DNA from 3 places in the Nonomuraea coxensis DSM 45129 genome. Region 1 is predicted to be linked to each of the others. Evidence: predicted binding sites of a transcription regulator. Region 1 holds the regulator's gene; each other region holds the start of a gene.
What was found. Region 1 encodes HrcA, which represses chaperone genes, less so after heat shock. Its sites were predicted from a motif close to TTGGCACTCTCNNNNNGAGAGTGCCAA; they were not measured.
Positions count from the first base shown of each region.

Region 2: the regulator HrcA is predicted to act here: its motif matches at 7,079-7,105, upstream of groL (chaperonin GroEL).
Region 3: the regulator HrcA is predicted to act here: its motif matches at 4,870-4,896, upstream of groES (co-chaperone GroES).

Region 1 covers NZ_CP068985.1:2,225,481-2,235,485, forward strand. Annotated here, with positions in the region: gene Nocox_RS10700 (D-alanine--D-alanine ligase family protein) at 1-555, opposite strand, end outside; gene Nocox_RS10705 (MOSC domain-containing protein) at 714-1,388, shown strand; gene Nocox_RS10710 (glycoside hydrolase family 18 protein) at 1,404-2,663, opposite strand; gene hemW (radical SAM family heme chaperone HemW) at 2,809-4,029, shown strand; gene Nocox_RS10720 (DUF4870 domain-containing protein) at 4,026-4,715, opposite strand; gene Nocox_RS10725 (DUF3097 domain-containing protein) at 4,712-5,530, opposite strand; gene Nocox_RS10730 (hypothetical protein) at 5,549-6,082, opposite strand; gene hrcA (heat-inducible transcriptional repressor HrcA) at 6,465-7,478, shown strand; gene dnaJ (molecular chaperone DnaJ) at 7,490-8,626, shown strand; gene Nocox_RS10745 (16S rRNA (uracil(1498)-N(3))-methyltransferase) at 8,628-9,356, shown strand; gene Nocox_RS10750 (hypothetical protein) at 9,505-10,005, opposite strand, start outside.
Region 2 covers NZ_CP068985.1:8,356,602-8,366,606, forward strand. Annotated here, with positions in the region: gene Nocox_RS39145 (DNA repair helicase XPB) at 1-1,530, shown strand, start outside; gene Nocox_RS39150 (hypothetical protein) at 1,789-2,118, opposite strand; gene Nocox_RS39155 (HelD family protein) at 2,270-4,279, shown strand; gene Nocox_RS39160 (YbhB/YbcL family Raf kinase inhibitor-like protein) at 4,379-4,909, shown strand; gene Nocox_RS39165 (hypothetical protein) at 4,897-5,193, opposite strand; gene groL (chaperonin GroEL) at 5,341-6,966, opposite strand; gene Nocox_RS39175 (cold-shock protein) at 7,307-7,507, opposite strand; gene Nocox_RS39180 (MoaD/ThiS family protein) at 7,748-8,023, opposite strand; gene thrC (threonine synthase) at 8,047-9,282, opposite strand; SAM riboswitch class I at 9,296-9,437, opposite strand; gene Nocox_RS39190 (RNA polymerase sigma factor) at 9,517-10,005, opposite strand, start outside.
Region 3 covers NZ_CP068985.1:866,298-876,302, forward strand. Annotated here, with positions in the region: gene Nocox_RS04575 (apolipoprotein A1/A4/E domain-containing protein) at 1-1,882, opposite strand, end outside; gene Nocox_RS04580 (class I SAM-dependent methyltransferase) at 2,076-3,251, opposite strand; gene Nocox_RS04585 (MarR family winged helix-turn-helix transcriptional regulator) at 3,263-3,835, opposite strand; gene Nocox_RS04590 (NAD-dependent epimerase/dehydratase family protein) at 3,926-4,786, shown strand; gene groES (co-chaperone GroES) at 4,985-5,296, shown strand; gene groL (chaperonin GroEL) at 5,366-6,985, shown strand; gene Nocox_RS04605 (DUF7711 family protein) at 7,116-7,265, shown strand; gene Nocox_RS04610 (DUF7711 family protein) at 7,252-7,734, shown strand; gene Nocox_RS04615 (sigma-70 family RNA polymerase sigma factor) at 7,980-8,615, shown strand; gene Nocox_RS04620 (DUF5319 domain-containing protein) at 8,881-9,258, opposite strand; gene Nocox_RS04625 (helix-turn-helix transcriptional regulator) at 9,386-10,005, opposite strand, start outside.

The DNA of each region.
Region 1 (10,005 bases):
CACGCCCTGTTCGACGACGACCGTCCGGCCGTGGGTGAGCGCCAGCTCCACGCCCGTGCGCAGTTCCTCCATGGTGGTGACGCGGGAGACGCCGATGGAGGAGCCCAGGCTGGCCGGTTTGACGTACATCGGCCAGTCGAGCGGCTTCACCAGCTCCCAGTGGTCGGTGGCGGTGCGCCATTCGTGCGCGGTGAACCACACGTGCGGGGTGACGGGGATGCCCTCGGCCAGGAACGCGCGTCGCATCGCGACCTTGTCCATGGCCACGGCCGAGGCCAGGACGCCGCAGCCCACGTACGGGATGCCCAGCGTCTCCAGGTGCCCCTGGAGCACGCCGTCCTCGCCGTACGGGCCGTGCAGCACGGGGAAGACTACGTCCGCCAGGCCGCGCCGCAGCTCCACCGTCCACCTGCCCTGGCGGTCGATGATGACGGGGACGGGCTCGTACAGCTCTCTCGGCAGCGCGTCGAGCACGGCCTTCGCCGACTGCAGCGACACCTCGTGCTCGGCGGACGGACCGCCCGCCAGCACCGCCACGCGTACGCGTTCGGCCACGATGGATCAACCTTCCTCAGCGGCGGGGGAGACGGCCCCCACCACTGTCGGCTGATCATGTCCCCGCCTTGTCAGCGCCGTGTCATCGTTGTGTCACGGTGGCCGCCGGGCGGCGCGAGGAGTCGCCCGGCGGGCGGATGCTCGGTTAACGTTCGGGAGTGCGCATCATCTCGGTAAATGTCGGCGTTGCGATCGCGGCTGAGTGGGCGGGGAGGCTGCGGCGGACCGCCATCGACAAGCAGCCCGCCGGGGACCGCGTCCCGGTGCGTCCCGAAGGGCTCGCGGGCGACGAGCGCGCCGACCTGAAGCACCACGGCTCCTCCGACCAGGCGGTCTACGCCTACGCCAGGGAGGACTACGACTGGTGGCAGGAGCGGCTCGGGCGTGACCTGCGGAACGGGCGTTTCGGCGAGAACCTCACCACGTCCGGGGTGGACGTCAACGGGGCCGTCATCGGCGAGCGGTGGCGGATCGGCGGCACCCTGCTGGAGGTGACCGGGCCCCGGACGCCGTGCGTGGTGTTCCGCAACTGGATGGACGAGCCGGGATGGGTCAAGCGGTTCACCGAGGCGGGGCGGCCGGGGGCGTACCTGCGGGTGGTCGAGACCGGGGACGTGGGGGCGGGCGACGACGTGCGGATCGTCGCGCGGCCTGAGCACGGGGTGACGGTCTCCGACTGGTTCCTGGCCCGCCACGGGGACGAGGACGCGCTGCGGCGCGTGCTGACGTTGCCGGGCCACGACCCGCGCCGGGACGAACGGGTGGCGAGGTCCCCGAGGGAGCCGGTCCGGAGCGCGGGGCAGGACGAGCCCGCGGCGGCTCCGGCCGGCTGAGTCCCGCCGGGGCGGTCAGCGCAGGACCGAGTACAGCGCCGACGTCAGGGAGGCGCGGACGTCGTCCTGGTCGATCGACCACATCATCGAGCCGCCCAGCCCCTTGAGCCGGATGTACGCCGCCTTCTGCACCAGCACCGCCGGATCGTCGTACGACCAGAACTCGTTGCCGTCGTACAGCCACATCGCCCCGGTCAGCAGGTCCCGGTAGCGCTTGCCGGGCTTGTTCACCAGGTCCTTGTAGTCCTCGTTGCCCGCGGCCCACTTGCCGGGCGCGGGGCCGGTGGCGGGCTGGTAGAGGCCGTCGCCGCCGCCGGTCACGCCGGTCCAGCCCTGGCCGTAGGCGGGCACGCCGATCACGAGCTTGCGCGCGGGCGCGCCGCGCGAGACGTAGTCGCGCACGGTCTGGTCGACGCTGTACCTCACGGGGTTCGGGTCGCGGCGGTCGGTGAGGAGGTTGCCGTTGTGGCCGGTCCTGGGCTCCCAGGTGCCGTGCAGGTCGTAGCCCTGGACGGTGGCGAAGTCGAGCTGCCTGAAGACGCGGCGCACCTCGTACCCGGCGTCGATCTTGGCGGCGGCGGCCGGCAGGAAGGCGGTGAGCTCGGCGTCGCGGGCGTACCCGTCGAGCTGCGCGCGCAGCTCCTCGACGAACAGCGTGAAGTTCCGCTTGTCCTCGGGCTGGATGACGTTGCCCTCGGCGCCGGCCGAGCCGGGCCACTCCCAGTCGAGGTCGATGCCGTCGAAGACGCCGGCGCCGGCGCCCGGCTCCAGCCCCGGCAGGTCGCCGCGCAGCCACAGGTCGACGCAGGACCGGGCCAGCCTGGCGCGCGAGCCGGGGGTGAGCACGGCGTCGGAGAAGTACTTGGACCCGGTCCAGCCGCCGAGCGAGATCAGCACCTTGAGCCCGGGGTGCTTGGCCTTGAGCTTGCGGAGCTGGTTGAGGTTGCCGTTGAGCGCCTGGCCGGGCGCGTCGGCCACGCCGTCCACGCTCTGCTCGGCCGGCACCGGCCGCTGCCAGTCGGCCCACGGGTCGGCCGAGTAGCAGGAGCCCGCGGCGTCGACGAAGCCGAAGGCGTAGTTGAGGTGGGTGAGCTTGGCGGCGGCGCCGCTGACGTCCACGTCCCTGACGTGGTAGTTCCGGCCGTAGACACCCCATTGGATGAAGTACGCGACCCGCTTGAAGCCGCTGCGGGTCTGGGCCTCGGCGGGCACGGAGATCGCCGAGAGGCCCAGTAAGAGCGAGAGCGTGAGCGTGATCAGGGTCTTCTTCTGCACCGGGCGGCTCCTGAGAGACCTCAACTTATAAGAAACTTTCCTATAAGTAAGTTGAGGTGATGGTAAGGCTCCCGCACCAGGCCGTCAACGATCCCGGAGGCGGCTCGGTTACGGACCACTGCCCGGCGACCGGCAGACTGGAAGGGTGCCATCCACCCTTCCCGACGGCGACCCCGCGCCCACCACGGGCGAGCTGCCCGACAGCGCCCTGCGCGGTCTCGGCGAGCGGCCGTTCGGCTTCTACGTCCACGTGCCGTTCTGCGTGACCCGCTGCGGCTACTGCGACTTCAACACCTACACCGCCGCCGAGCTCGGCCCGGGCGCCTCCCAGCGCGACTACGCCGACACGGTCGTGGAGGAGGTGCGCCTCGCCCGGCGCGTCCTGGGCGAGCGCGAGCTGCCGGTGGACACCGTGTTCTTCGGCGGCGGCACCCCCACCCTGCTGCCGCCCGAGGATCTGGCGCGCGTCCTCGCGGCGATCGACTCCGAGTTCGGGCTGCGGCCAGGGGCCGAGGTCACCACGGAGGCCAACCCCGAGTCCGTCGACCCTCCGGCGCTGGAGAAGCTGCGCCACGGCGGGTTCAACCGCATCAGCTTCGGCATGCAGAGCGCGCGCGAGCACGTGCTGCGCGTGCTCGACCGCAAGCACACGCCCGGACGGCCGGCGGCCGCCGTGCGTGAGGCCAGGCAGGCCGGGTTCGAGCACGTCAACCTCGACCTCATCTACAGCACGCCGGGCGAGTCCGACGACGACTGGCGGGCCTCGCTCGCCGCCGCGATCGAGGCCGGGCCCGACCACGTGTCGGCCTACTCCCTCATCGTCGAGGAGGGCACCAGGCTCGCCGCCCGCATCCGGCGCGGCGAACTGCCCGTGCCCGACGACGACGTGGCCGCCGACCGCTACCTCATCGCCGACGAGATGCTGGCCGAGGCCGGATTCCACTGGTACGAGGTGTCCAACTGGGCGGCCTCCGAGCAGGCCCGCTGCCGCCACAACCTGCTCTACTGGACCGGCGGCGACTGGTGGGCGGCCGGCCCCGGCGCGCACAGCCACGTGGGCGGCACCCGATGGTGGAACGTCAAGCACCCCGCCGCCTACGCCCAGCGCCTGGCCGCCGGCGTCTCGCCCGCCCACTCCCGCGAGGTCTTGGGCGCGGACGACCGCGCCGCCGAACGCCTCATGCTGGAGCTGCGCCTGGTCACCGGCTACCCCCTCGGCGACGTGGCGCCGGCGGCGCGCCCGGTGGTGGCGGACGCGCTGGCGCGGGGGCTGCTGGAGCCCGAGCCGTTCAAGGCCGGGCTGATGGTGCTCACGCTGAGGGGGCGGCTGCTGGCCGACGCCCTCGTCCGCGACCTGCTGGTCTAGGTGATCATCCGGATGGAGAGCGGGTAGCGGTACCGCTGGCCCTTGTTCGTGGCCACGGCCGCCTGGATGTGGAAGATCAGCGACAGCACCCAGATCACCGGGAGCAGCAGGACGCCGATGAACACCAGCGACAGGACGGCCGCCACGACATAGCCGATGAACATCGTGATCTGGAAGTTCAGCGCCTCCGCCGCCTGGTCGCGGACGTAGGGGGACTGGTCGCGCTTCATCAGGTAGATGATCAGCGGGCCGATCCAGGAGGCGAGCAGGCCGAGGAGGTGCGCCAGCATCGCCATAGTGGTGTCGTCGCTGCCGGGGCGGGGGCCGAACCTGCCCGGCACGTACGGCTCGCCGGGCGCCTGCGCGTGACCGTAGCCGGGCGGGGGCTGCTGGGGGTAACCGTAGCCGGGTTGCTGCCCGTAGCCGTAGCCCGGCTGCTGGCCGTACCCGTAGCCGGGCGGCGGTGGGGGTGGGGGCTGCTGCCCGTAGGCGGGCTGGGAGGGGGGTTGCTGGCCGTATCCGTACTGCGGTTGGGATGGAGGTTGCTGGCCGTACCCGTACTGCGGCTGCTGGCCGTAGCCCGGTTGCTGGGGGCCGCTGCCCTGGCCCGGGGGGACGGCCGACGGCGGTACGTACCGGGTCGCGTCGTCGTCGGGCGGCGAGGTGTGGGGATCCTGGCTCATCATGTCTCAGTCTCCGTAACGAAGTCGATCAGTTCCTCGACCCGGCCGAGCAGCTCCGGCTCCAGGTCCGTGAAGGTCGAGACGGCGCCGAGGATGCGCCGCCAGGCGTCGGCCGGCTCCACGCGCCAGCCCAGGGCGGCGATCACGCCTTCCTTCCACGGCACCCCGCGCGGCACGTCGGGCCAGGCGGGGATGCGCAGCACGGACGGCTTGACCGCCTGCCAGATGTCGACGAACGGGTGTCCCACCACGAGCACGTCCGGCGAGGTGATCTCAGCGGCGATGCGGCTCTCCTTGGAGCCGGGGACGAGGTGGTCCACGAGGACCCCCAGCCGCCGCCCCGGCTCGGGGCCGAACTCGGCGACGATGTCCGGCAGGTGGTCCACGCCTTCGAGGTATTCGACCACGACCCCTTCGACCCGCAGGTCGTGGCCCCAGATCTTCTCGACGAGCGCGGCGTCGTGCACGCCCTCGACGTAGATGCGGCTCTCCCTGGCCACGCGGGCCCGCAGCCCCTCGACGGCGATCGAGCCCGACGCGCTGCGCCGGGGGCCGGCGGGGGCGGCGGCGGCCGGTGCGGGGCGCACCAGGGTCACCGGCTTTCCCTCCAGGAGGAACGCGGCCGGCGCCAGCGGGAACAGCCGCCGCCTGCCGAACCGGTCCTCCAGCGTCACGGCCTCCTTGTCGCAGGCCACGACGGCGCCGCAGAAGCCGCTGTCGGCGTCCTCCACGACGAGATCCGGCTCGGCGGGCACCTTCGGAATCTTGCCCCTGCCGGGCCGCCGCCAGTCACCCGCCAGAACATCGCCCTCGTACACAGGGGGGACCGTAGCAAATCACCCGGCCGCCGCGAGACGCTTGCGCGCCGAGGAGCGGCGTACCAGGACGACGACGGTGACGATGATCGCGAGCAGGATGCCCGCGCCGGGGATCGCGAGCAGCGCGACGACCCCGCCGACCACTCCGCCGGCGGCGGACGACAGCGGCTTGCCGATGCCGTACCTGACCGTGGCCGACTCCTCGTTGCTGCAGGTGAGCTGGTAGTCGCCCGTGGCGGGGGCGTTGACCACGAGGATCTGCTCCCACACGACGCCGTTGACCGTGACGGTCTGCGAGCCGCTGGTCCTGGCCAGCTTGGCCTGGCCGGAGCCGCCGGCGATCTGGCACGTGTAGTTGACCGGCCCGCCTGCGGAGACGTAGACGGCGGGCTTGTCGGCCGGGTCGACCGCGACGGTGACGCTCTCGCCCGAGGCGAACGTCTTGGTGGGCGCGAGGTCGCTCACGCCGCCGACGACGCCGTTCACGAAGAGCACGATGCCGACGACGCCGCAGAGCACGGCCACGATCCAGGCGCCGCCGACCCACCACAACCTGGGTTTGATGGCTTTGGAATCGATTCGTGGTGGGAAGTGTGGTTGTTGGCCGTATTGTCCGTACTGAGGCGGCGGGCCGTACGGCTGCGAAGGTGCGCCGAAACCGGGCTGGCCACTGTATCCGGGCTGCGGGCCGTATCCGGGCTGAGGCGGGAGAGGCTGAGGCTGGTACGGACCCTGTCCGGGCGGTGGCCCGTACGGGGGCTGTGCATTGTCCGACATGTCGGCAAGTGTGAAGCCTGTCGCTTGTAAGACGCTAGCAAGAGGATGGGAGCCGGTGTCATCGCACCCTGTGGGCGGGAGCCGTACACTTGGCACTCGGGAACACAGAGTGCTAGGCACCGCGTTTTCCCTACGGGCAGAGGCAGGAGGTGAGCACGTGCTCGACGATCGGAAGCTGGCGGTGCTCCGCGCCATTGTCGAGGACTACGTGTCCACCAACGAACCGGTGGGCTCCAAGGCGCTGGCCGAGCGCCACAATCTGAAGGTCTCCCCGGCGACGGTCAGGAACGACATGGCCGCGCTGGAGGAGGAGGGCTACATCACCCAGCCGCACACGAGCGCGGGGCGGGTGCCGACGGACAAGGGCTACCGCCTGTTCGTCGACCGGCTCTCGCAGATCAAGCCGTTGTCGGGCGCCGAACGCCGGGCGATCGAGACGTTCCTGGCCGGCGCGGTGGACCTGGACGACGTGGTCATGCGCACGGTGCGGCTGCTCGCGCAGCTCACCCGGCAGGTGGCCGTCGTGCAATACCCCACGCTCACCCGTTCGACCGTCCGGCACGTCGAGCTGGTGCCACTGAGCGAGCGCCGCGTCATGCTGGTGCTCATCACCAACACCGGCCGCGTCGAGCAGCGCGTCGTCGAGCTGCCCGAGGCGCTGGAGGACACCCGCATCGCGCACCTGCGCGCGGTGCTCAACTCCGGCCTCGACGGCTGCCAGCTCAGCAGCGTTCCCGAGCTGGTCGCCGACCTGCCGGAGCGGCTGCCCGCCGAGGACCGCCCGGCCGCCGCCACGATCCTGTCCGTGCTGCTGGAAACCCTGGTGGAGCGGTACGACGAGAAGATCGTTTTCGCGGGCGCGGCCAACCTCGCCGGAGCCGACTTCTCCATCGGCCTCCGCGACGTGCTGGAGGCGCTGGAGGAGCAGGTCGTGCTCATGCGGCTGCTCGGCGAGACCTCCCCCGACACCCCGTCCGCGCTCACCGTACGGATCGGCTCGGAAAACCCCTACCTCCAGGGCACATCCGTGGTCGCAACCGGATACGGTCTTGGCGACAACCAACTGGCCCGGCTCGGTGTGCTGGGTCCCACCAGGATGGACTATCCCGTGACGATGGGCGCCGTGCGCGCGGTGGCTCGCTACGTCAGCCAGATCCTGGCTGCATCATAAGAGGTCGATAAGTGGCAAACAGCGACTACTACGCCACCCTCGGGGTGCGGCGTGACGCGAGTCAGGACGAGATCAAGAAGGCATACCGCCGGCTCGCCCGCGAGTTGCACCCCGACGTGAACCCCGATCCTGACACCCAGGAGCGGTTCAAGGAGATCACGCAGGCCTACGAGGTGCTGTCCGACCCCAACAAGCGCCAGATGTACGACCTGGGGGGCGACTCCACCTTCGCCGGCGCGGGAGCGGGCGCCGGGGGCTTCGGCGCGGGCTTCCCGTTCAGCGACATCATGGACGCCTTCTTCGGCACCGCCGCCGGCGCCCGCGGCCCGCGCTCGCGCGCCCGGCGTGGCCGCAACGCCACCATCAGGGTCGAGCTCGACCTGCGCGAGACGGCGTTCGGCACCACCCGCGAGCTGGTCGTCGACACCGCCGTGGTGTGCGAGGTCTGCCACGGCGCCGGCGCCTCGCCCGGCACCCACCCCGACACCTGCGACATGTGCAGCGGGCGTGGCGAGATCTCCCAGGTCACCCGCTCGTTCCTGGGCCAGGTCATGACCTCGCGGCCGTGCCCGCAGTGCGGCGGCTTCGGCACCATCATCCGCCACCCCTGCCAGGAGTGCTCCGGCGACGGCCGGGTGCGCACCCGCCGCACCATCAAGGTCCGCATCCCCGCGGGCGTCGAGGACGGCACCCACATCCAGCTCGCCGGAGAGGGCGAGGTCGGTCCCGGCGGCGGCCCGCCCGGAGACCTGTTCCTGGAGATCGTCGAGCGGGCCCACGAGATCTTCGAACGGCGCGGCGACGACCTCCACTGCACCGTCCAGCTCCCGATGACGGCCGCCGCGCTCGGCACCGTCCTCGCGGTCGAGACGCTCGACGGCACCGAGGAGGTCGACGTCCGGCCCGGCACGCAGTCCGGCCAGGTCATCACCATGTTCGGGCGGGGCGTGCAGCGCCTCAACGAGTCCGGCCGGGGCGACCTGCTCATCCACGTCAACGTCGAGACCCCTTCGAAGCTCGACACCCAGCAGGAGGACCTGCTGCGCGAGCTGGCCAGGCTGCGGGGCGAGGAGCGCCCGCCGGGCAAGTTCGCGCCGGGGCAGCAGGGCTTCTTCTCGCGGCTGCGCGACGCGTTCAACGGCAGGTGACGTGAGCGTTCCGGTGTTCATCGCCCAGGAGCTGGGCGACGGTCCGGGGCTGACGCTCGACGGTCCCGAGGGACGCCACGCCGCCGCGGTGCGCCGCCTGCGGGCCGGCGAGCGGGTGGACCTCACCGACGGCGCCGGCCGGGTCGCCGAGTGCGTGGTGCGCGAGGTGGCCAAGGACGCGCTCGGGCTGGACGTGCTGCGCCGCTACGAGGTGCCGGCGCCGCGGCCACGGCTGGTCGTCGTGCAGGGGCTGCCCAAGGGCGACAGGGGCGAGCTGGCCGTCGAGATGATGACCGAGGCCGGGGTGGACGTCGTCGTCCCCTGGCCGGCCTCGCGCAGCATCGCCCAGTGGAAGGGCGACAAGGTCGCGAAGGGGCTCGGCCGCTGGCGTGCGACCGCGCGCGAGGCGGGCAAGCAGTCCCGCCGCTTCCACCTGCCCGAGGTGAGCGAGCCGGCCACCACCGCGCGGGTGGCGGAGCTGCTGTCCGGCGCGGCGCTGGGGCTGGTGCTGCACGAGGAGGCGGCCGAGCCGCTGTCGAAGGTGGCGCTGCCGGTCGAGGGCGACATCGTGGTGGTCGTCGGGCCCGAGGGCGGCGTCTCGGGCGAGGAGCTCGACCGGTTCAGGGCCGCGGGAGCGGTGCCGGTGCTGCTCGGGCCGACGGTGCTGCGCACGTCCACGGCGGGGGTGGCCGCGGCGGCCGTGCTGCTCACGCGCACGGGCCGGTGGTGAGCCGCCAGGCGACGGCGGGCACGGTGTGGTGGAGAGCCGCCAGGCGACAGCGGCACGGCGTGGTGGAGAGCCGCCAGGCGACAGCGGCACGGTGTGGTGGTGGACCGCCCGCCGACAGCGGGTACGGCGTGGTGGATCGCCCGAGGGCTTACGGGGTGGTGGTGGCGCCGCCGGTCTCCAGGAGCGGGGTGGCGATGTCGGCGGGGCTCTCGCTGATGGCGTCCGCCGGGCACTGGTCGGTGGGGCAGGTCGAGGGCTGAACGGTCGGGTCGGCCTCCGTGGGGGCCGGTGACGGTGAGGCGGCCGGGCAGTCGTCCGGGGTCGTGTCCACGGACGGGCAGGCGGTGGCCTCCGCGCTCGGCGTCGGCGACGGCCGGCTCGTGGACCCGGCGGTCCTGGGCGGCTTGCTCGGCGTCGGAGAGGTGGGCTCGGCAGGGACGACGACGACCGGGTCGTCCTGGCTGGCCGGAGGCGGGGGCGGCTGCTGGGAGCGGGTGGTGGAGGAGTTGGACGGCACCCTGCCGGTCGTCTCCTGGTCGACCACCGTGATCGGGCTCTCGTTGATCACCTTGGACCGCAGTTCGGGCACCGCCAGGACGATCGTGCCCGCCACCAGGACGGCGCTCGCGGCCGCCGCGCCGGCCCGCCA
Region 2 (10,005 bases), 2.9 Mb from region 1:
CCGGAGCACGTGCACACCTACCGCGTCACCCCGCTGGCGCTGTGGAACGCCCGCGCCGCCGGCCACGACGCCGAGCAGGTCATCGACGCGCTCATCAGCCACAGCCGCTACCCGGTGCCGCACGCGCTGCTCGTCGACATCGCCGAGACCATGGCGCGCTACGGCCGCCTGCGCCTGGAGAAGGACCCGGTGCACGGCCTGGTGCTCACCTCCAGCGACCGCGCGGTGCTGGAGGAGGTGCTGCGCTCCAAGAAGATCGCGCCCATGCTGGGCGAGCGGCTCGGCGCCGACTCGGTCATCGTGCACCCGAGCGACCGGGGCAACGTCAAGCAGGCCCTGCTCAAGCTGGGCTGGCCGGCCGAGGACCTGGCCGGCTACGTCGACGGCGAGGCCCACCCGATCAAGCTCGCCCAGGAGGGCTGGTCGCTGCGCCCCTACCAGCAGGAGGCGGCCGACGCCTTCTGGCACGGCGGCTCCGGCGTGGTCGTGCTGCCCTGCGGCGCCGGCAAGACCATCGTGGGCGCGGCCGCCATGGCGCACGCCCAGGCCACCACGCTCATCCTGGTCACCAACACCGTCTCCGCCCACCAGTGGAAGACCGAGCTGCTCAAGCGCACGTCCCTGACCGAGGACGAGATCGGCGAGTACAGCGGCAACAAGAAGGAGATCCGCCCGGTCACCATCGCCACCTACCAGGTGATGACCACCAGGCGGAAGGGCGTCTACAGCCACCTGGAGCTGTTCGACGCGCGCGACTGGGGCCTCATCGTCTACGACGAGGTGCACCTGCTGCCCGCGCCGATCTTCCGGATGACCGCCGACCTCCAGGCCCGCCGGCGCGTGGGGCTCACCGCGACGCTGGTGCGCGAGGACGGGCGCGAGGGCGACGTGTTCTCGCTCATCGGCCCCAAGCGCTACGACGCGCCCTGGAAGGAGATGGAGAACCAGGGCTGGATCGCGCCGGCCGACTGCGTCGAGGTGCGGGTCACGCTCACCGACGAGGAGCGGCTGGCGTACGCGATGGCCGAGTCGGAGGAGCGCTACCGCTTCTGCGCCACCACGCCGTCCAAGACGCGGGTCACCGAGGCGCTGGTGCGGCGGCACGCGGGCGAGCAGGTGCTGGTCATCGGCCAGTACATCGACCAGCTCGACGAGCTCGGCGAGCACCTCGACGCGCCGGTCATCAAGGGCGAGACCCGGGTCAAGGAACGCGAGCGGCTCTACCAGGCCTTCCGCGACAAGGAGATCCAGGTCCTCGTGGTGTCGAAGGTCGCCAACTTCTCCATCGACCTGCCGGAGGCGTCCGTCGCCATCCAGGTGTCGGGGACGTTCGGCTCGCGCCAGGAGGAGGCCCAGCGGCTCGGCCGGGTGCTGCGGCCCAAGGCGGACGGCGGGGGCGCGCGGTTCTACACCGTGGTCAGCCGCGACACCGTCGACCAGGAGTTCGCGGCGCACCGCCAGCGGTTCCTCGCCGAGCAGGGATACGCCTACCAGATCATCGACGCCGACGACGTGCTCGACGGCGTCTGACCTCCGGCTTCGGCAAGGGTGGCTCTCCGTGGACGCCCGGCCGCTCGCGCGTGAGCGGCCGAGCGTTCAGTGTGGTGCTACGTCCACGAAACTCCGCGGGCCGTCGACAATCGAACCACCCCCCTCACCTGCGTACTATCACGCCGCCTGCGACATACCCCCATGATCCGGCAAACCCACCTGATATGCCCGATTTTTTCGGTATTCCCAGCTTGTCTGCAGGAGAGGATCAACGGGCCGGGATCAGCGGGCGCATGATCAACGGGCGAGGAGCCCGCCGACGAAGAGCACGCCCTCGGCCACCACCCACGCCAGCACCGCCGCGCCCATGACCCGCCCGAACACCCGGAGGTCGGCGCGCGAGACCGGCAACAGCCAGGCCGCCGCCGTGCAGCACGCCGCCAGCATCGCGAACAGGCCCGACACCGTGGCGAACATCCCGAGCCGCCGCGAACAGTCCCCGTCGCCCCCGGCGCAGAACGCCTCCAGCCCCCAGCCCGCGAACACCGACAACCCCCAGAGCGCCGCGAGCAGGAAGCTCGCGATCGTGGGGATGACCGGCGACACCCGCACCCGCGCCCGCGCCATCTCCTCGTCCTACCCGCGCCCCCTGACCGCCAACCGCTCCCGGGGCACGCCCGGCCGCGGCGAAATGGTGTGGAAGGCCGCTCCGCGCCCGGTTAAACTGGTCGATTCGCTGCCTTGACCACCTCCGATCCCGACAAGGAGGCACTTTCGCATGCCCGGACACCAACTCGCCCCCGACATACCCGCCGACGTCCTCGCCGCCGAGCAGAAGCACCTGGCCGAATCCAGGGCCGCGCTGTCGGCGATGCGCGCCCACGCCCAGTCCCTCTCCGCCGACGCGGCCGGCGACTGGGTGTCGCAGCAGATCCTCCAGTCCCTCCTCGACCAGCGCGTCGCCGCCCTGGCCGACCATCCGGACACCCCGCTGTTCTTCGGCCGGCTCGACCGCGAGTCCGGCGACGACCTGCCCGGCACGATCTACGTCGGCCGCCGGCACGTCCACGACGGCCACAGCAAGCCGCTGGTGATCGACTGGCGGGCCCCGGTCTCGCGGGCCTTCTACCAGGCGAGCCCGGCCGAGCCGATGGGCGTCGTACGCCGCCGCCGCTTCGGCTACCACGGCGGCGCGCTGACCGCGTACGAGGACGAGCCCCTGGGCGAGGGGGACGTCGAGCTCGGCCCGTCGAAGATCCTCACCGACGAGATCGAACGGCCCCGCACCGGCCCCATGCGCGACATCGTCGCCACCATCCAGCCCGACCAGGACGAGATCGTCCGCTCGGGGCTCGCCCAGACGGTCTGCGTCCAGGGCGCCCCCGGCACCGGGAAGACGGCGGTGGGCCTGCACCGGGCCGCGTACCTGCTGTTCACCCACCGCGAGCGCCTGGCGAGGTCCGGCGTGATGATCGTCGGCCCCAACCGCGCGTTCCTGTCCTACATCTCCTCGGTCCTGCCCGCGCTGGGCGAGGTCAAGGTGGACCAGACGACGGTGGCGGGCCTGCTCGGCGAGCACGCCGCGCCGGAGGACCCGCTGGTGGCCGCGGTCAAGGGCGACGCCCGGATGGCCGCGGTGCTGGAACGCGCGCTCTGGCTGCACATCGTGAAGCCGGAGGAGGGCCTCGTGTTCACGAAGGGCGCCTACCGCTACCGGGTGGCCGACCACGAGGTGCGCGAGATCGTCGCCTCCCTGCGCGGCACCACCCGCTACCTGCCCGGACGGGCGGCGCTGGCGCAGCGGCTGGCCCACCTGGTGCTGGTGCGGATGGAGCAGCGCGGCGAGTCGCCCGACGACCGGGTGCAGGACGCCGTGGCCCGCTCCAAGCCGGTCAAGCAGCTCGTGGACGCGGTCTGGCCGAAGCTGACGCCCGAGCAGGTGCTCCACCGGCTGCTCTCCGACCCGGAGTTCCTGGCCAGGGCCGCCAGGTCCGACCTGTCGCCCGACGAGCGGGACCTGCTGCTCTGGCCGAAGCCGTACCGCAGCCACAAGTCCGCCAAGTGGTCGGCGGCGGACGCCGCGCTCCTCGACGAGCTGCGCGACCTCATGGAACGCACCCCCTCCCTCGGCCACCTGGTCGTGGACGAGGCCCAGGACCTGTCGGAGATGCAGTTGCGCGCGCTCGGCCGGCGCTGCCGCAACGGCTCCGCCACCGTGCTCGGCGACCTCGCGCAGGGCACCACGCCCTGGTCCACCAGCTCGTGGGAGAGCGTGCTCCAGCACCTCGGGCAGCCCGAGGGCGAGGTGACCGAGCTGACGCTCGGCTTCCGGGTGCCGCGCGAGGTGCTCGACTTCGCCGCCCGGCTCCTGCCGTCCGTCGCTCCCGGCCTGGCCGCGCCGCGCTCCCTGCGCCCCGGCGCGGGCTCGCTGAGCGTCCGTCCCGGCGGCTCCGTGGCCGAGGCCGCCGACGCGGCGCTCGCCCAGGAGGGCTCGATCGGCGTCATCGTCCCCGACGCGCTGGTCGCCGAGGTCTCGCGGGCGCTGTCCGGCCGTCCGCACGCCGTGCTCGACCCCGACGCCGCCGGCGAGGGCGAGCACCGCCTGCTCGTCGTCCCCGCGACCCTCGCCAAGGGCCTGGAGTACGACCACGTGATCGTGGTCGAGCCCGCCGACATCGTCGCCGCCGAGCCCCGCGGCCTGGCCCGGCTGTACGTCGTCCTGACCCGTGCGGTGACCTCTCTCACGGTCCTGCACGACAAGCCCCTGCCGGCGCAGCTCGCCATGTGACCGCGCGCCGCGCGCGGGAACCGGCGACGCCCTGATCGGCGACCGGCCCGGCCGCTTCTAGGATGGCGAGCAGGAACGCTCTCTACCTAGGAGGATGCCGTGCCAGCACCGCTGCCCCATGAACACCTGCCGTCGGTTCCCGCGCTCGTGGTCGAGAGCGACGACATCCAGGACGGCGAGCGGCTGAGCGACCTGCACGTCTTCAACGACTGGGGCATGACGGGCCAGAACGTCTCGCCCCAGCTCCGCTGGTCCGGCGCGCCCGAAGGGACCCGGAGCTACGCCGTCACCTGCTACGACCCCGACGCGCCCACGGGCAGCGGGTTCTGGCACTGGGTGCTGTTCGACCTGCCGGCCTCGGTGACCGAGCTGCCGGCGGGCGCGGGCAGCGCCCCCGACTTCAAGGGGCTGCCCGACGGCGCCGTCCACGCCCGCAACGACTACGGCGTCAAGGCTTTCGGCGGCGCGGCTCCGCCGCCCGGCCCCGCGCACCGCTACGTCTTCACCGTCCACGCCCTGGGCGTCGACAAGCTGGGCGTGGACAGCGACGCCAGCCCGGCGGTGGTCGGCTTCAACATCACCGCCAACACCCTGGCCCGCGGCCACCTCGTCCCGGTCTACGGCGTCTGAACGAGGGTGACGGCCTGCCCCGTGGTGCCCGGCTGGTCCACGGTGGTCGCCGGGGCCGGCGTGCTCGCCGGCCCCGTCCGGCCGCCGCAGCCCAGGACCTGCCCCACCAGGGAGTCGACCATCGGCAGTCCGAACGCGCCGCCGGCCGGACAGAACCACAGCTCGTACGGAAGCCGCATCGGCGAGGTGCGACCGTCGTCGGCCCTGACGGGACCGCCCGTCGCGGTCAGGGCGGCCACGGCCACGAGGCCCGCGCCGAAAATGCGGCTGCTACGGGAAAACATCCGCCACTCCTTTCGTGAATGCGTGTTCCGCACACACATTTCCTCACTACGGGTAGCGGATCAATTGTGAAACGTAATGTCCGGTAAACGAAACAAGAGCGGCCCGGAAAACCCGGGCCGCTCTTGGCGTCGGCGTCGCGAACAGACCTAGAAGTCCATGTCGCCGCCACCCGGCATGGCGGGAGCGGCAGTGGCCTTCTCGGGCTTCTCGGCGATGACGGCCTCGGTGGTCAGGAAGAGCGCCGCGATGGACGCGGCGTTCTGCAGCGCGGAGCGCGTCACCTTGGCCGGGTCGATGATCCCCGACTCGAACATGTTGACGTACTCGCCGCTGGCGGCGTTGAGGCCCTCACCCGGAGTCAGGTTGCGGACCTTCTCCACCACGACGCCGCCCTCAAGACCGGCGTTGACCGCGATCTGCTTGAGCGGCTCCTCCAGAGCCTTCTTGACGATCGCGGCACCCGTGGCCTCGTCGCCGGACAGCTCCAGCTTGTCGAACGCCTTCGCGCCGGCCTGCAGCAGCGCCACGCCACCACCGGGGACGATGCCCTCCTCGACGGCCGCCTTGGCGTTGCGCACGGCGTCCTCGATGCGGTGCTTGCGCTCCTTCAGCTCGACCTCGGTGGCCGCGCCCGCCTTGATCACGGCGACGCCACCGGCCAGCTTGGCCAGCCGCTCCTGGAGCTTCTCGCGGTCGTAGTCGGAGTCGGTGCGCTCGATCTCGGCGCGGATCTCGTTGACCCGGCCGGAGATCTGCTCGGCGTCACCGGCGCCGTCGACGATCGTGGTCTCGTCCTTGGTGACGACCACCTTGCGCGCGCGGCCCAGCAGGTCGAGGGTGGCGTTCTCCAGCTTGAGACCGACCTCCTCGGCGATGACCTGGCCACCGGTCAGGATGGCGATGTCGTTGAGCATGGCCTTGCGGCGGTCACCGAAGCCCGGGGCCTTGACGGCCACGGAGCGGAACAGGCCGCGGATCTTGTTGACGACCAGGGTGGCCAGGGCCTCGCCCTCGACGTCCTCGGCGATGATCAGCAGCGGCTTGCCGGACTGCACGACCTTGTCGAGCAGGGGCAGCAGGTCCTTGTTGGCGGAGACCTTGCTGTTGACGATCAGGATGTAGGGGTCCTCGAGGACGGCCTCCATCCGGTCGGAGTCGGTGACGAAGTACATCGACACCATGCCCTTGTCGAAGCGCATGCCCTCGGTGAGCTCGAGCTCCAGGCCGAAGGTGTTGCTCTCCTCGACGGTGATGACGCCTTCCTTGCCGACCTTGTCCATCGCCTCGGCGATGAGCGAGCCGATCTCGGGGTCGGCGGCGGAGATGGAGGCGGTGGAGGCGATCTGCTCCTTGGTCTCCACGTCCTTGGCCAGCTTGGAGAGCTCCTCGCTGACGCGCTCGACGGCGGCCTCGATGCCCTTCTTCAGGGCCATCGGGTTGGCGCCGGCGGCGACGTTGCGCAGGCCCTCACGTACCAGCGCCTGGGCGAGCACGGTGGCGGTGGTGGTGCCGTCGCCGGCGACGTCGTCGGTCTTCTTGGCGACTTCCTTGACCAGCTCGGCGCCGATCTTCTCCCAAGGGTCCTCGAGCTCGATCTCCTTGGCGATGGACACACCGTCGTTGGTGATGGTGGGGGCGCCCCACTTCTTCTCCAGCACGACGTTGCGGCCCTTGGGGCCCAAGGTCACCTTGACGGCGTCAGCGAGCTGGTTCATACCGCGCTCGAGACCGCGCCGGGCGTCCTCGTCAAACGCGATCATCTTGGCTGCCATAAGGCTAGACCTCCCAGATGCAGGGTGGCTTGTCCTGGACCGAGCCGACGCCCGCGACGGCCAGGGACTGCATCTCCGTTCGGCAGACCCCATCGTCTCGATCCCGAGTTCGTTGGCACTCTGCCACACAGAGTGCCAACGAACTGTTTAGCACTCTACCCTGCCGAGTGCAAGCGAACGACCTTCTGGAGAGGCTCCCGCGCAGGTCAGCCGGGTTCGCGCCGCGGACGGCGGGCCGCTCACCGTGTGGCCCGCCGTCGGTCGACGACTACGGGGGTGGCGAGCTCGTACGGACTGCGTTGCCGCACGTGTCCCGCCGGTGCATACCAGGTGACATGAATCAGACCGCGCGGACAGACTCGGCCTGCGGTCCCTTCTGGCCCTGCGTGATCTCGAACTCGACCCGCTGGCCCTGTTCGAGAGATCGGTACCCGTCCATCAGGATCGCGGAGTAATGGACGAATACATCCTTACCACCGTCTACCGCGATGAAGCCGTAGCCCTTGTCCGCGTTGAACCACTTGACGGTGCCCTGCGCCACTTCCGACTCCTCTTACTGGGGCTACGGATCTCGCCCATTCCACCGCGAGACCCGTAATCGTCTGACTTAATGTCAAATCAGGCAGACGATCGCCTCGACCATACCTGTGGCAAGGGGTTTGGCAACAGAGTCAATCCGCGAACGACGCATTTGTTCGCAGCCCAGGTACTTCAACGTTTGAATAGGTCCGAAAAGCAGAAGGCGCCCGCTAGGGGCGCCTTCTGTCATGTCGTACGGGCCTCAGCCGCCGGCGACCGCCGGGATGATGGAGATCTGCGCGCCCTGCGGGGCCGGAGTGTCCAGGCCCTCGGCGAAACGGACGTCCTCTTCCCCCACGTAAACGTTGACAAAACGTCGAATCTTGCCCGATTCATCCAGAATTCTCGCGCCGATGCCCGGGTAGTCGGCGTCGAGCTTGGCGAGCACGTCACGAAGAGTCGCGCCCTCGCCACTCACTTCCGCGTTTCCGCCGGTGTAGGTGCGCAGAATGGTGGGAATCCGCACAGTAACGCTCATGGTTATCTCGCCTTTCCTGGTTGTCAGACAGCCGCGCGGAACGCGTCGAGGGACGGCTTGATCACGGCGGTGGGCCGCGACGACTCGCCGGCGATGGCGTCCAGCGTCTTCAGGCCGTCGCCGGTGTTGAGGACCACGGTCTCGGCCTCGGGGTCGAGCCGCCCCGTCTCGACCAGCTTCTTCAGCACGCCGACCGTGACGCCGCCCGCGGTCTCGGCGAAGATGCCCTCGGTCGAGGCCAGCAGCTTGATCGCGGCCACGACCTCGGCGTCGGTGACGTCCTCGACGGCCCCGCCGGTGCGCCGGGCGATGTCCAGCACGTAGGGGCCGTCGGCCGGGTTGCCGATGGCCAGCGACTTCGCGATGGTGTCCGGCTTGACCGGCTGGACGACGTCGTGCCCCGCCTTGTAGGCCGCCGACACCGGCGAGCACCCGGCCGCCTGCGCGCCGAAGACCTTGTAGGGGGTGTCCTCGACCAGGCCCAGGGCGATCAGCTCCTTGAAACCCTTGTCGATCTTGGTGAGCTGCGAGCCGGAGGCGATCGGGATGACGATCTGCTCGGGCAGCCGCCAGCCGAGCTGCTCGGCGATCTCGTACGCGAGCGTCTTGGAGCCCTCGGCGTAGTAGGGGCGCAGGTTGACGTTGACGAACCCCCACTTGTCGCCCAGCGGGTCGCCGATCAGCTCCGAGCAGAACCGGTTGACCTCGTCGTAGCTGCCGTCGATGCCGATCAGCCTGCCGCCGAACACCCGGGCCATGGCGATCTTCGCCTCTTCCAGGTCGGCCGGGATGAACACGCAGGCGTCGAGCCCGGCCCGCGCCGCCGCGGCGGTGACCGCGCCCGCGAGGTTGCCGGTGGAGGAGCAGGAGAGCGTGTGGAAGCCGAAGGTGCGCGCCGCCTCGACGGCGATGGCGACCACCCGGTCCTTGAAGGAGTGGGTGGGGTTGCCGGAGTCGTCCTTGACGTGCAGGGACCTGATGCCGAGCGCCCGCCCGAGGTTGCCCGCCCTGACCAGCTGGGTCCAGCCGGGGTTCATGTTGGGCTTGCTCGCCACGTCGGCGGGGACCGGGAGCAGCGAGCGGTAGCGCCAGATGCTGGCCGGGCCCGCGGCGATGTCCTCGCGGGTCACCCGGCCGAACTCGTAGGCCGCTTCGAGCGGCCCGAAACACTCCAGACACGCGAAACTCGGCCCGAGCGGGTAGCGGGCGCCGCACTCGCGGCAGGACAGAGCGACGGCAGGACCAAAGTCGTGCGACATGAAGCGAGGCCTTCCCTCATCTTCGCCCACGGCCACCTTGACCGCGAACCGGAATTGGCACCTTGTCCCGGTCGGCCTCGCCAGGTCGCGAGTCGAAAGCCGGGAGGGTTGCCGGGGCTTCGCAGGGCCGGTCCCTCCACCCCTCTGGATGAGCTGTATGAAGTTGTTGAACCCGACTCTACCCGCTGAAGTGGCCGGAGTTACCACCTGTCTCAGCACATGAGACAGCGCGTCTCACCGATAGTCCTCACCCAGCGCTGCCTGCACGTACTTGCGGGCCTGGTGGATGCGCGACTTCGCGGTGCCGAGCGGGATGCCGAGCTGCTCGGCCACCTCGTTGTAGTCGAGCTGCACGATGTCGCGCAGGACCAGCGCCTGCGCCAGGTCGGGTTTGTCGGCCTCCAGCGCCTCCATCGCGTCGAGCAGGTCGAGCCGCGAGCCCGCGATCACGCTCACCCGCCGCGCGTCGGGCTTCTGCGTCGGCAGCTCGTCGGAGGTCTGCTCGGCCGCCCTGCGCTTCAGCGACCGGTAGGTGGTGCGCGCGCAGTTGGCCGTGACGATGTGCAGCCACGTGCTGAACCTGGCGCGCCCTTCGAAGCGGCCGATGTTGCGGGCCACCGCGAGCAGGGTGTCCTGCGACGCCTCCTCGGCGTCCTGGTGGTACGGCAGGATCCGGGAGCAGTGGCGCATCACATCGGGCTCGATCCTGGCCAGCAACTCGCC
Region 3 (10,005 bases), 1.4 Mb from region 1:
CCAGGCGCCTGGTGAGGTCGGCGCCGACCGGCTCGACGATGCCGGTGACCGTGCGGGCCAGCTCGTCCCGGTCGGGCCGCGAGCCCACCAGCTCGGTCAGCGCGTCGGCGGCGGCCGTCAGGCGTTCGGTCTGCTCGCCGGCCTGCGAGCCGAGCAGCTCCGGCAGCCCCAGGGACGCGGGCAGCCCGTCCACCCGGCGGCCGACCGCGTCGATGCGGCCGTCGATGGCGTCGAGGTGCTCGCCGGCCTGCTCGGCGCGGGCGGTCAGCCCGGTGAGGTGGGCGTCGAACCCGTTGAAGCGCGTGTCGAACCCGTCGAAGCGGCCGCTCAGGTGCTCCTCGGCCTCCCCCAGCCGCTCGTCGAGCGCGTCGAACTGGGTGTCGAGCTTGTTGAAGCGGCCCTCGCTACGGTTGGCGGTCTCGCCGATGCGCTGGTCGGCGGCAGCGACCCGCTCGTCGAGGGCGGTGAAGCGGCCGTCGATGCGGGTGTCGAGCGCGTCGAAGCGGTCGTCGTGCCGGCCCAGGTGGCCGTCCACCGTGCCGAGGCGCTTGTCGAGCGCGCCGAGCTGGCCGTCCATGTGGGTGAGCCGCTTGTCGACGCCGCTCATGCGGCCGTCGAGGCCGTCGAGGCGGGTGTCGATGTCGGCCATGCACTCCTCGGCCGACTCCAGCCGCGCGTCGAACCCGGTGAGCCGGGTGTCCAGGCCGACCAGCCGGCCCTCGACCCGGTCGAGCCGGACGTCCACGCCTTCGAGCCGGACGTCCACGGCTTCGAGGCGGGCGGCCAGGCGCTGCTCGCTCTCGGCGAGCTGCACGGCGAGGCGCTGCTCGCTCTCCCCGAGTTGTACGGCGAGGTGCTGGTCGGTCTCGTCGAGGCGGGTCGTGAGGCGCTGCTCGATCGCGGCGAGGTGGCCGTCGAGGCGTTCGTCGGTCTCCCGCAGGCGGGCGGTGACCCGCGCGTCGGTCTCCTCCAGGCGGGCGGTGAGCCGCCTGCCGGTCTCCTCGACGTCGGCGGCGGTCTCGTAGAGCTTGCCGGTGAGGCGCTGGTCGGTCTCGTCGAGCCGGGCGGTGAGGACACGGCCGGTCTCGTCGAGCCGCGCGGACAGGTTGCGGTCGGTCTCGTCGAGCCGCGCCGAGAGGTTGCGGCCGGTCTCCTCCAGCCGGGCCGCGCCGTCGTCGAGGCGCGCGCCGAGACGCTGCTCGACGGCCTCGACCTGGCCGGAGAGCCGCTCGGCGGTGCCGGCCAGCCGGTCGTTGACGCCCTCGGACAGCTCGCCGACGACCGCCTCCACCCGGTCGGTACGGGAGCTCAGCTCGGCCACCGACCTGTCGAGCCTGGTGAAACGGCCGGCGGCGGCCTCCATGCCGGCGTGCAGACCGGCCAGCATGTCGGCGAAGTCGGTCATCCCCTTGGTGATGCCGTCGGTGGTCTCCAGCACGGCCTGCAGCCGCCTGAGCGCCTCGTCGACGCTGTCGCCCACGGTGCCGAGGTCGGCCCAGAGGCCCGGCAGCTCGGACACCGGGGCGACGCGCGCGTCCACGTGGCCCAGCCGGTCGCCGACGGCGTCGACGTGGTCGCGTACGGCCTCGACGTGCTGTGCCAGCCCTTCCGCCCACATCGGGGGCTTGGCGGAGATGTCCTCCAGCCGCCCGTTGACCGACTCCAGGGCGCCGCTGAGGCCGCCCAGCTCGCGTTCGCGCACCTCACGCAGCAGCCACTCCATGCCTTCGAGCCGCTGGCGGATCTCGTCGAGGACGGCTCCCTGCGTGCGCTGCTCGTAGACGTGGTCCTGTGACGCGCGGTTGAGCAGGTCTCGCATCCTCTCGGAGACGTTCGTGTAGCCCCCTGTCGTGAGAAGGGTCGTGTGGTTGGAATTGTCCACCGAAAGGCTCCTTCGCTCGCCGGCGGTATGCCGCGCAGCGGTGGGATAGGTCCGGTTTGCACATGAAATGGCGAGAACGCGACAACCGCATCAGGGGGAGAACTCCCGCCCGCCAACCTTAGCCCCTCGATCAAGGTCCGGAAGCGCCGAATGGAAAGATCGTGGTTGACGGGAGATCGGGCGTTTTCCGTGGTCAGGCACCCGGGGAGGTGTCGCAGATGAAGGCATATGGGCGCTCCATGATGCGAGTCAGGATGATTACCGCTGACTTTTCCCCATTGAGCCGCAGGTCTGCCCGGAGCCGTTCGATGTCGAGAGCGGAGCCCCGCTTTTTGATGGTGACATTTCCGATCCGTCGCTCACGCAGCGCCGCCCGGAGTTTCTTCAGCGAGAACGTCATCACCTCGTCCACGGCGTAACGGGCGGCCCACGGGGTGTCGATCGGCTCGTCGGCCGCGATGTAGGCGATCTGCTGGTCGAGCAGCCGCCCGCCGACCAGGGCGGCCACCTCGCGCACCAGGTGCGCCCTGATGGCGGCCCCGTCGGGCTCGTAGACGTAACGGCCCAGCGCGCCCACCGGGGCGAGGCGCTCGGGGCCGGTGGCGGACAGGGTGTGGCCGCCGGGCAGCAGGGTGGCGCGGCGCATGGCACGGGTGCCCGGGCCGGTCCAGATGGTCGCCTCCTTGACCTCCCCCTTGTACGAGACCCACTCGGTCTCCGCCGACTCCGGCAGGTAGGAGTAGGGGATGCCAGGGGCGACCTTGACGCAGGCGCGACGGGCCCGCGCCACCAGGTCGAGCACCGTCGGCCACGGCGGCGAGTAGGCCAGCGGGTCGAACGTGCGCCCCCGCCCGGTGCGCCGGGCCGGGTCGGCGAAGAGCACGTCGTGGTCCTCGGGCCGCACCGCCCCCGCGTTGCCCTCGACCACGCTCACCCGGTCCGCGACGCCGAGCGCCTCGGCGTTCGCCCTGGCCACGGCGACGGTCAGCGGGTCGATGTCCACGGCGGTCACCGTGCAGCCGGCGCGCGCCAGTGCGACGAGGTCGCCGCCGATGCCGCAGCAGGCGTCGATCACGCGCGCCCCGGCCAGGCGGCGGGCGCGGTGCTCGGCGACCTCCTTGCGGGTGGACTGCTCCAGGCCGTGCGGGGTGAAGAACATCAGCCCGGCGTCCTCGCCGAACTTCGCCCGCGCCCGCTCGCGAAGGGCCGCCTGGGTGAGCGCGGCCGAGGTGAGCGCGGCGTCGTACGTGCGGCGCAGTCTCGTCGCGGCGGCGACCGGGTCGGCCCCCGTGGCGGTCAGCTCCCCGGCCTCGGCGAGCGCCTGCCGGCCGCGGGGGGTCAGGAGCTGTCGGAAGGCGTCGAGGTCCACGTTGCCCGACGTTATCGCGTCGCGGAACCCCTCGTGACGCGGCCCGTGACGCCCTCGGAGGGGTCCTCGGCGGCGCAGGAGGGGGCGGGGGTGTCGCCCAGGGACAGCAGGAGCTTGCGGAGCAGAGCGGCCAGGGTGTCACGCTCGCCGGCGGGGAGCCCGGACAGCAGGCGGGTCTCGTGGGCCGCGTGCCGTCCGAGAACGTCGTCCGCCACGCGCCTGCCCTCGTCCGTGAGCCCGACGAACGTCATCCGCCGGTTGCCGGGGGCGGGCCACCGGTCGACGAGCCCGCGGTCGAGCAGGTGGTCGATGCGGTTGGTGAGCGCGCCCGGGCTCACCATGGCGGCGGCCGAGAGGTCCTTCATGCACATGCGGGCGTCCTCGGCGCGCAGGAGCGTGGCGAGCACGTCGAACTCCCACGCCTCCAGCCCGTGCTCGGACAGGAACTCCTTGGCGGCCCGGTCCAGCAGCCGCGCGGCGCGCGTGACGCGGCCGATCACGCCCGTGGGGGAGACGTCGACGCCGGGCCGCGCCCGCGCCCACTGGCCGATGATCTCGTCGACCGCGTCGATCGGCTCGTCCATGCGGTCGATCCTACGACATTGAAATGTTCGACGCCGAGGGCTATCTTCGGCATGGAAGATTTCGATGTCGAAGTGTTTGAGGTGAGAGTGATGCGGGTTCTGGTGATCGGCGCGACCGGGTACATCGGGGCGGCCGTGGTGGAGCGGCTGGCCGCGGGGGGTCACGAGGTGACGGCGTACGTACGCCCGGCGGCCGACGGCGCGCGGCGGGTGCCGGCGGCGGCAGGCGAGCGGTACGGCGACCTGTCGGACCCGGCGACGCTACGGGCCGCACTCGAGTCCGGGGACGGGTTCGACGCCGTCGTGCACGCCGGGCAGCTCACCGGCGACCGTGAGACCGACCTCGCCGTGGCCGGGGTCCCGGCCGCCGCCGGGGTACGGATGGTCTACCTCAGCGGCGTCTGGGTGCTCGGCGCGGTCGACGGGGGCGACGAGGACAGTCCGGCCCGGCCGATTCCGCTCGTGGCGTACCGGGACGAGGTGGAGCGGGTGGTGCTCGGCGGCGGCGGCTCCGTCGTACGGCCCGGCGTGGTGCACGGCCGGGGCGCGGGCATCCTGGTGCTCCTTCGGGACCTGGCCGCCGAGCGCGGCGCCGGCGTGTACGTCTCGGCCGGCGGCGCGGCGCCCACCTGGCCGTTCGTGCACGTGGACGACCTGGCCGAGCTCGTCGCGGCGGTCGTGGAGCGCGGCCGGGCGGTCGTCTACCACGGCGTGGGCGAGGAGGCCGTGCCGCTCACGGACGTGGCCGAGGCGGCGGCCCGCGCGGCCGGCGTCAAGGAGGCCGCGGAGCCCTGGCCGGTGGAGGAGGCGGCGCAGGCGCTCGGGACGGGGTTCGCCGAGGCCCTGGCGCTCGGCCAGCGGGTCGGCGCCCCGCGCACCCGCCGGGAGCTCGGCTGGGCCCCGAGCCGGCCGGGGGTCGTCGCCGAGCTCATCGAGGGCTCGTACGCCTGATCGACACCCGTTGTTCCGATCGCTGTCAGCGGACGCGGACGCGTTCGTGTTGACTGTCAAGGCCCTCTTGCATATGTTTCCTGTTGGCACTCTCCCCTTGAGAGTGCCAACGTGCGACGAGGCAGGTCTGACACCCGCGACGGCAGGCCCAGCTGGTCGCCTCTTCTGATCATTCAAATCTGAAGGGGAGGTCCGATCGTGACGACCGCCACCAAGGTTCCCGTTAAGCCGCTCGGCGACCGCATTGTGGTTCAGCCGCTTGAGGCCGAGCAGACCACGGCTTCCGGCCTGGTCATCCCGGACACCGCCAAGGAGAAGCCGCAGGAGGGCCGAGTGCTCGCGGTGGGTCCGGGCAACTGGGACGAGGACGGCGAGAAGCGCATTCCGCTCGACGTCTCCGAGGGCGACATCGTCCTCTACAGCAAGTACGGCGGCACCGAGGTCAAGTACAACGGCGAGGAGTACCTCGTGCTCTCCGCCCGCGACGTTCTCGCGATCATCGAGAAGTAGGCCGGATGCGTCGAGCCCCGGGCGCTTTAGGGCGGCCGGGGCTTTCGACGCCAGGAGAGGACTTTCAGCATGGCGAAGATCCTGGAGTTCGACGAGAACGCGCGGCGCGCGCTGGAGCGCGGCGTCAACGCTCTCGCGGACGCCGTGAAGGTTACCCTCGGCCCGCGGGGCCGCAACGTCGTCATCGACAAGAAGTTCGGTGCGCCGACGATCACGAACGACGGTGTGACCATCGCTCGTGAGATCGAGCTGGAGGAGCGCTACGAGAACCTCGGCGCCCAGCTCGCCAAGGAAGTGGCCACCAAGACCAACGACATCGCGGGTGACGGCACCACCACCGCGACCGTCCTGGCCCAGGCCATGGTCCGCGAGGGCCTGCGCAACGTCGCCGCCGGCGCGTCGCCGCTGTCGCTGAAGCGCGGCATCGACAAGGCCGCCAAGGCGGTCAGTGACAAGCTGCTCGACAGCGCCCGCGAGGTCGGCGACAAGAACGAGATCGCCAACGTCGCCACCATCTCCGCCCAGGACGCCAAGATCGGCGAGCTGATCGCCGAGGCGTTCGACAAGGTGGGCAAGGACGGTGTCCTCACCGTCGAAGAGTCCAACGCCATGGGCATGGAGCTCGAGTTCACCGAGGGCATGCAGTTCGACAAGGGCTACCTGTCGGCCTACATGGTGACCGACCCCGAGCGCATGGAGGCCGTCCTGGAGGACGCCTACATCCTGCTCACCCAGGGCAAGGTCTCCTCCATCGCGGACTTCCTGCCGCTGCTGGAGAAGATCGCCCAGACCAAGAAGCCGCTGCTCGTGGTCGCCGAGGACGTCGAGGGCGAGGCCCTGGCCGTCCTGGTCACCAACAAGATCCGCGGCACCTTCACCTCCGTCGCCGTCAAGGCCCCCGGCTTCGGCGACCGCCGCAAGGCGATGCTGCAGGACATGGCCATCCTCACCGGCGGCCAGGTCGTCAGCGAGGAGGTCGGCCTCAAGCTGGAGCACGTCGGCCTGGAGGTGCTCGGCACCGCCCGCCGCGTCGTGGTGACCAAGGACACCACGACCATCGTCGACGGCGCCGGCGACGCGCAGGCCATCGAGGACCGCGTCAAGGAGATCAAGCTCGCCATCGAGCAGTCCGACTCCGACTGGGACCGCGAGAAGCTGCAGGAGCGCCTGGCCAAGCTCGCCGGCGGCGTGTGCGTGCTGCGCGTCGGCGCGGCCACCGAGGTCGAGCTCAAGGAGAAGAAGCACCGCCTGGAGGACGCGATCTCCGCGACCCGCGCGGCGATCGAGGAGGGCATCGTCTCCGGCGGTGGCTCCGCGCTCATCCACGTCTCCAAGGACCTCGACGACCTCGGCCTGGTCGGCGACGAGGCCACGGGCGTCGGCATCGTCCGCCGTTCGCTGGTCGAGCCGGCCCGCTGGATCGCCGAGAACGCCGGTCTTGAGGGCTACGTCGTCACGCACAAGATCGCCGAGCTGTCCGCGGGCCACGGCCTCAACGCCGCGACCGGCGAGTACGGCGACCTGATCGGCCAGGGCGTCATCGACCCGGTCAAGGTCACCCGTTCGGCCGTCCAGAACGCCGCCTCGATCGCGGGCATGCTGCTCACCACCGAGGCCCTCGTCGTGGACAAGCCCGAGGAGGAGGCTCCGGCCGCCGGCCAGGGTCACGGTCACGGCCACGGCCACTGATCGGCCCTTCCCGCATCACCTGTCACGGCCCGCGTCCCGCTGCCGCCTTCCGGCGGAGGGGGAGGCGGGCCGTGGCGGTTTCCGGGGCCCCCGGGCGGGGTGCGTACGCTGGTCGCCGGGAGGTGGCGGGATGCAGTACCGGCGGGCGGTGCGGAGGTTGGAGCGGCTCGCCGAGACGTGCGACCAGACGCGCCGGGTGGCGGCGGCGGAGCCGTTCCTGAGGGCGGCTTACGTCTTCGGCGGGCTGGTGGAGGGGGCCGACCCCGGTGGACGCCCTTGAGGTGGTCCTCGTGCTGAACCTGCCGCCCGAGGAGGTGACCTGGGGCTCCCAGCCGCCGGGCACGGCCTGGCTCGTGGACTTCCTGGAGCTGGACAAGGGCGGGGTCGTCTACTGGTGGCGCTCCCACCGCGACCCGGCGTGGAACCACCACATCAGGGAGCCGGTGCGGTTCTGGTCCGTGGAGGAGGGGACGGACCAGAGCGTGCTCGACGCCCTCCGCGACCGCCGCGTCGGCTCGCTGCGGCGGGAGGCTCCTGGCAGCGACCAGGAGATCCGCGCGCGCACCGCCGAGGAGCTTGAGGCGGCTCTCGCCCATCTGCGCGCGGTGCACCGCTCCTACTGGGACCGCGCGTGGCGTCGCGCCCACCGCGGTGTCGGCCGCTACCCCGAGCACCACCTGTGGGAGGCGGTGGAGGGCTATCTGGAGCTCCTGGACGCCGGTGACGAGGACGGCGACGCGCACCCCTAGCCGGCGAGGGTGGAGTTTTGTTCGGTTGGGGAAGTGTGGGAAAAGGTGGATTAGTGGCGTAAACCAGCAGTGTGCGATAAGCGTCTATGCCCTGACAATTGTCGTGCATATCGGCTTATCGAGTGAAACATTATGTCAGCCTTAAGGCTTAGTGTGATCAGTCGATTACTCACCGTTATCGTCGCGTCAATGTGACCAATCCGTAGCCGTTCGCTATGACGACAGGCCGGATCAGTGCGGGCATCATGCCTATCGTGAGCGAGGGAAGCGTCGCCGACGCCAAAATTGGGGTAAGGCTCGCGTCGAGACTTCCGGCACGGACGGATGACTCCGACCTAAGGGAACTGACGAGCCTCGCCGTACAGGGGGATCGCAGCGCGATCGAATCCCTGCTCGGCGAGTTGCGTCCGATGGTGGTGCGGTATTGCCGCGCCAGGCTGGGCAGGGTTTCAGGGCAATATCACATTGCCGATGACGTGGCCCAGGAGGTCTGCATCGCGGTGTTGTCCGCGTTGCCGCGGTACCGCGACATGGGGCGGCCGTTCGCCTCGTTCGTGTTCGGGATCGCCTCGCACAAGGTGGCTGACGCGCTGCGCAGCTCGGTGCGCTCCGCCGTGCCGACCCAGGACCTGCCGGACGGGCCCGACGAGGGCCCGGGGCCCGAGGAGACCGTGGTCCGCTACATCGAGGTCGAGCACGCCCGCCGGCTGCTCGCCCGGCTGCCCGAGAACCAGCGCGAACTCCTGCTGCTGCGGGTGGTCTCCGGTCTGTCCGCCGAGGAGACCGGTAATGTACTCGGTATGTCACCAGGTGCCGTCCGCGTCGCCCAGCATCGGGCGCTGGCCAGGCTGCGGCAGATGGCGGAGCTGGAGTCCGCTTGACGCCGGAGCACGAGACCGACGCGCTGTTCGATGTGCTCGGTCGTGGAGAGCTGCCCGGCCCCGGTTCGGGTCACGCCGGCGACCCTGCGGTGCTCCTGCTGGCCGCGCTGGTCGGTGACGTGCTGGATCGGGACGTCCTGGGGCAGAACGCGCGGGAGTGGGGCGGGCTCTGTGCCCTGGGAGGACGGCCTCGGCTGTCCGAGGTCGGTGACGTGGGCCGGGGCCGCTCCTCAGAGTCTTCGGATGGTTCGCCTGATGATCTCGGTCAGCGACGCTCCTCCGTGTCGATGACGCCGTCGACGTAGCCCCTGGCGTACTCCCAGGTCACATAGTCGGCGGGGTCGGGGTGGAAGGCCGGCTCATGCACCTGTGGCTGGCCTTTCTCGATCATCTGCCGGAGGTTGCCGCGCAGCAGCTCCCAGTCGAAGTAGTGCTGCTCACCGCACTCCGGGCAGTCGAGCACGAGACCCAGGACCCCCTGCGGTTCGAGCAGGGAGCGGAAGGCCTCGACGTCGGCGAGGTCGGTGATGGCCTCGTCACGCTCGGCCGCGGTCAGTGGCTCCGCGTCGTCGAGCGCGCCCATCGCCGCGGAAGGGTCGTTCGGGTCGTCCGCGAACGGGTCGCGGGGGACGTCTTCCAGCACCTTCCCACCATATGACCGATGCGGCCCGCGCGGTGAGTATCTGACACCGGCGGTGAGTGTCCCGGCCCGGTGACGGCCTTGACCCGGTCCTCGCACACCCCCGGCCGGGAGGCCCCTCGGCCGCTGGTCAGCTCAGCCAGCCGCGCCTGGTGGCTTCCACGCCGGCGTGGAAGCGCGACTGGGTGCCGAGTTCGGCCATGGCGTCGGCGAAGCGGGCCCGTACGGTCCTGACCGAGACGCCGAGCTGGCGGGCGATGGAGTCGTCGCACATGCCCTGCGCGGCCAGGCGCAGCACCTGCACCATGCCCTCGCCCTTGCGGCCCCAGGGGAGCGGCACCGCCCGCCCCCACAGCTCGTCGAAGAGCGCGCGCAGCACGCCGACGACCACGGGGGTGCGGACCAGGTAGAAGTTGTAGGCGTGGTCGGGCAGGTTGCCGCCCCAGAACGGCGGCAGGCCCGCGACCTCCGCGCCGGCCGTCATGAACCAGCTCGGCACCCGGCGCAGGGTCCGCACCTGGCCTCCGGTCTCGGTGAGCGCGGTGAGCTGGGCGCGGACGCCGGGCAGCGCCAAGGTGTCTACGGGAATGACGGCATATACCGTGAGGAGTTTTCGTTTTTGCGCGTCAATCCAGGGATCCGCAAATTTGCGGACAAAATCCGTCATGGTGCGCTCATCCGGGATCGCCGTCACCAATTCCATCCCCGGCGACTGCACCGCGATGCCGACGACGCTTTCGTAGAGCACGT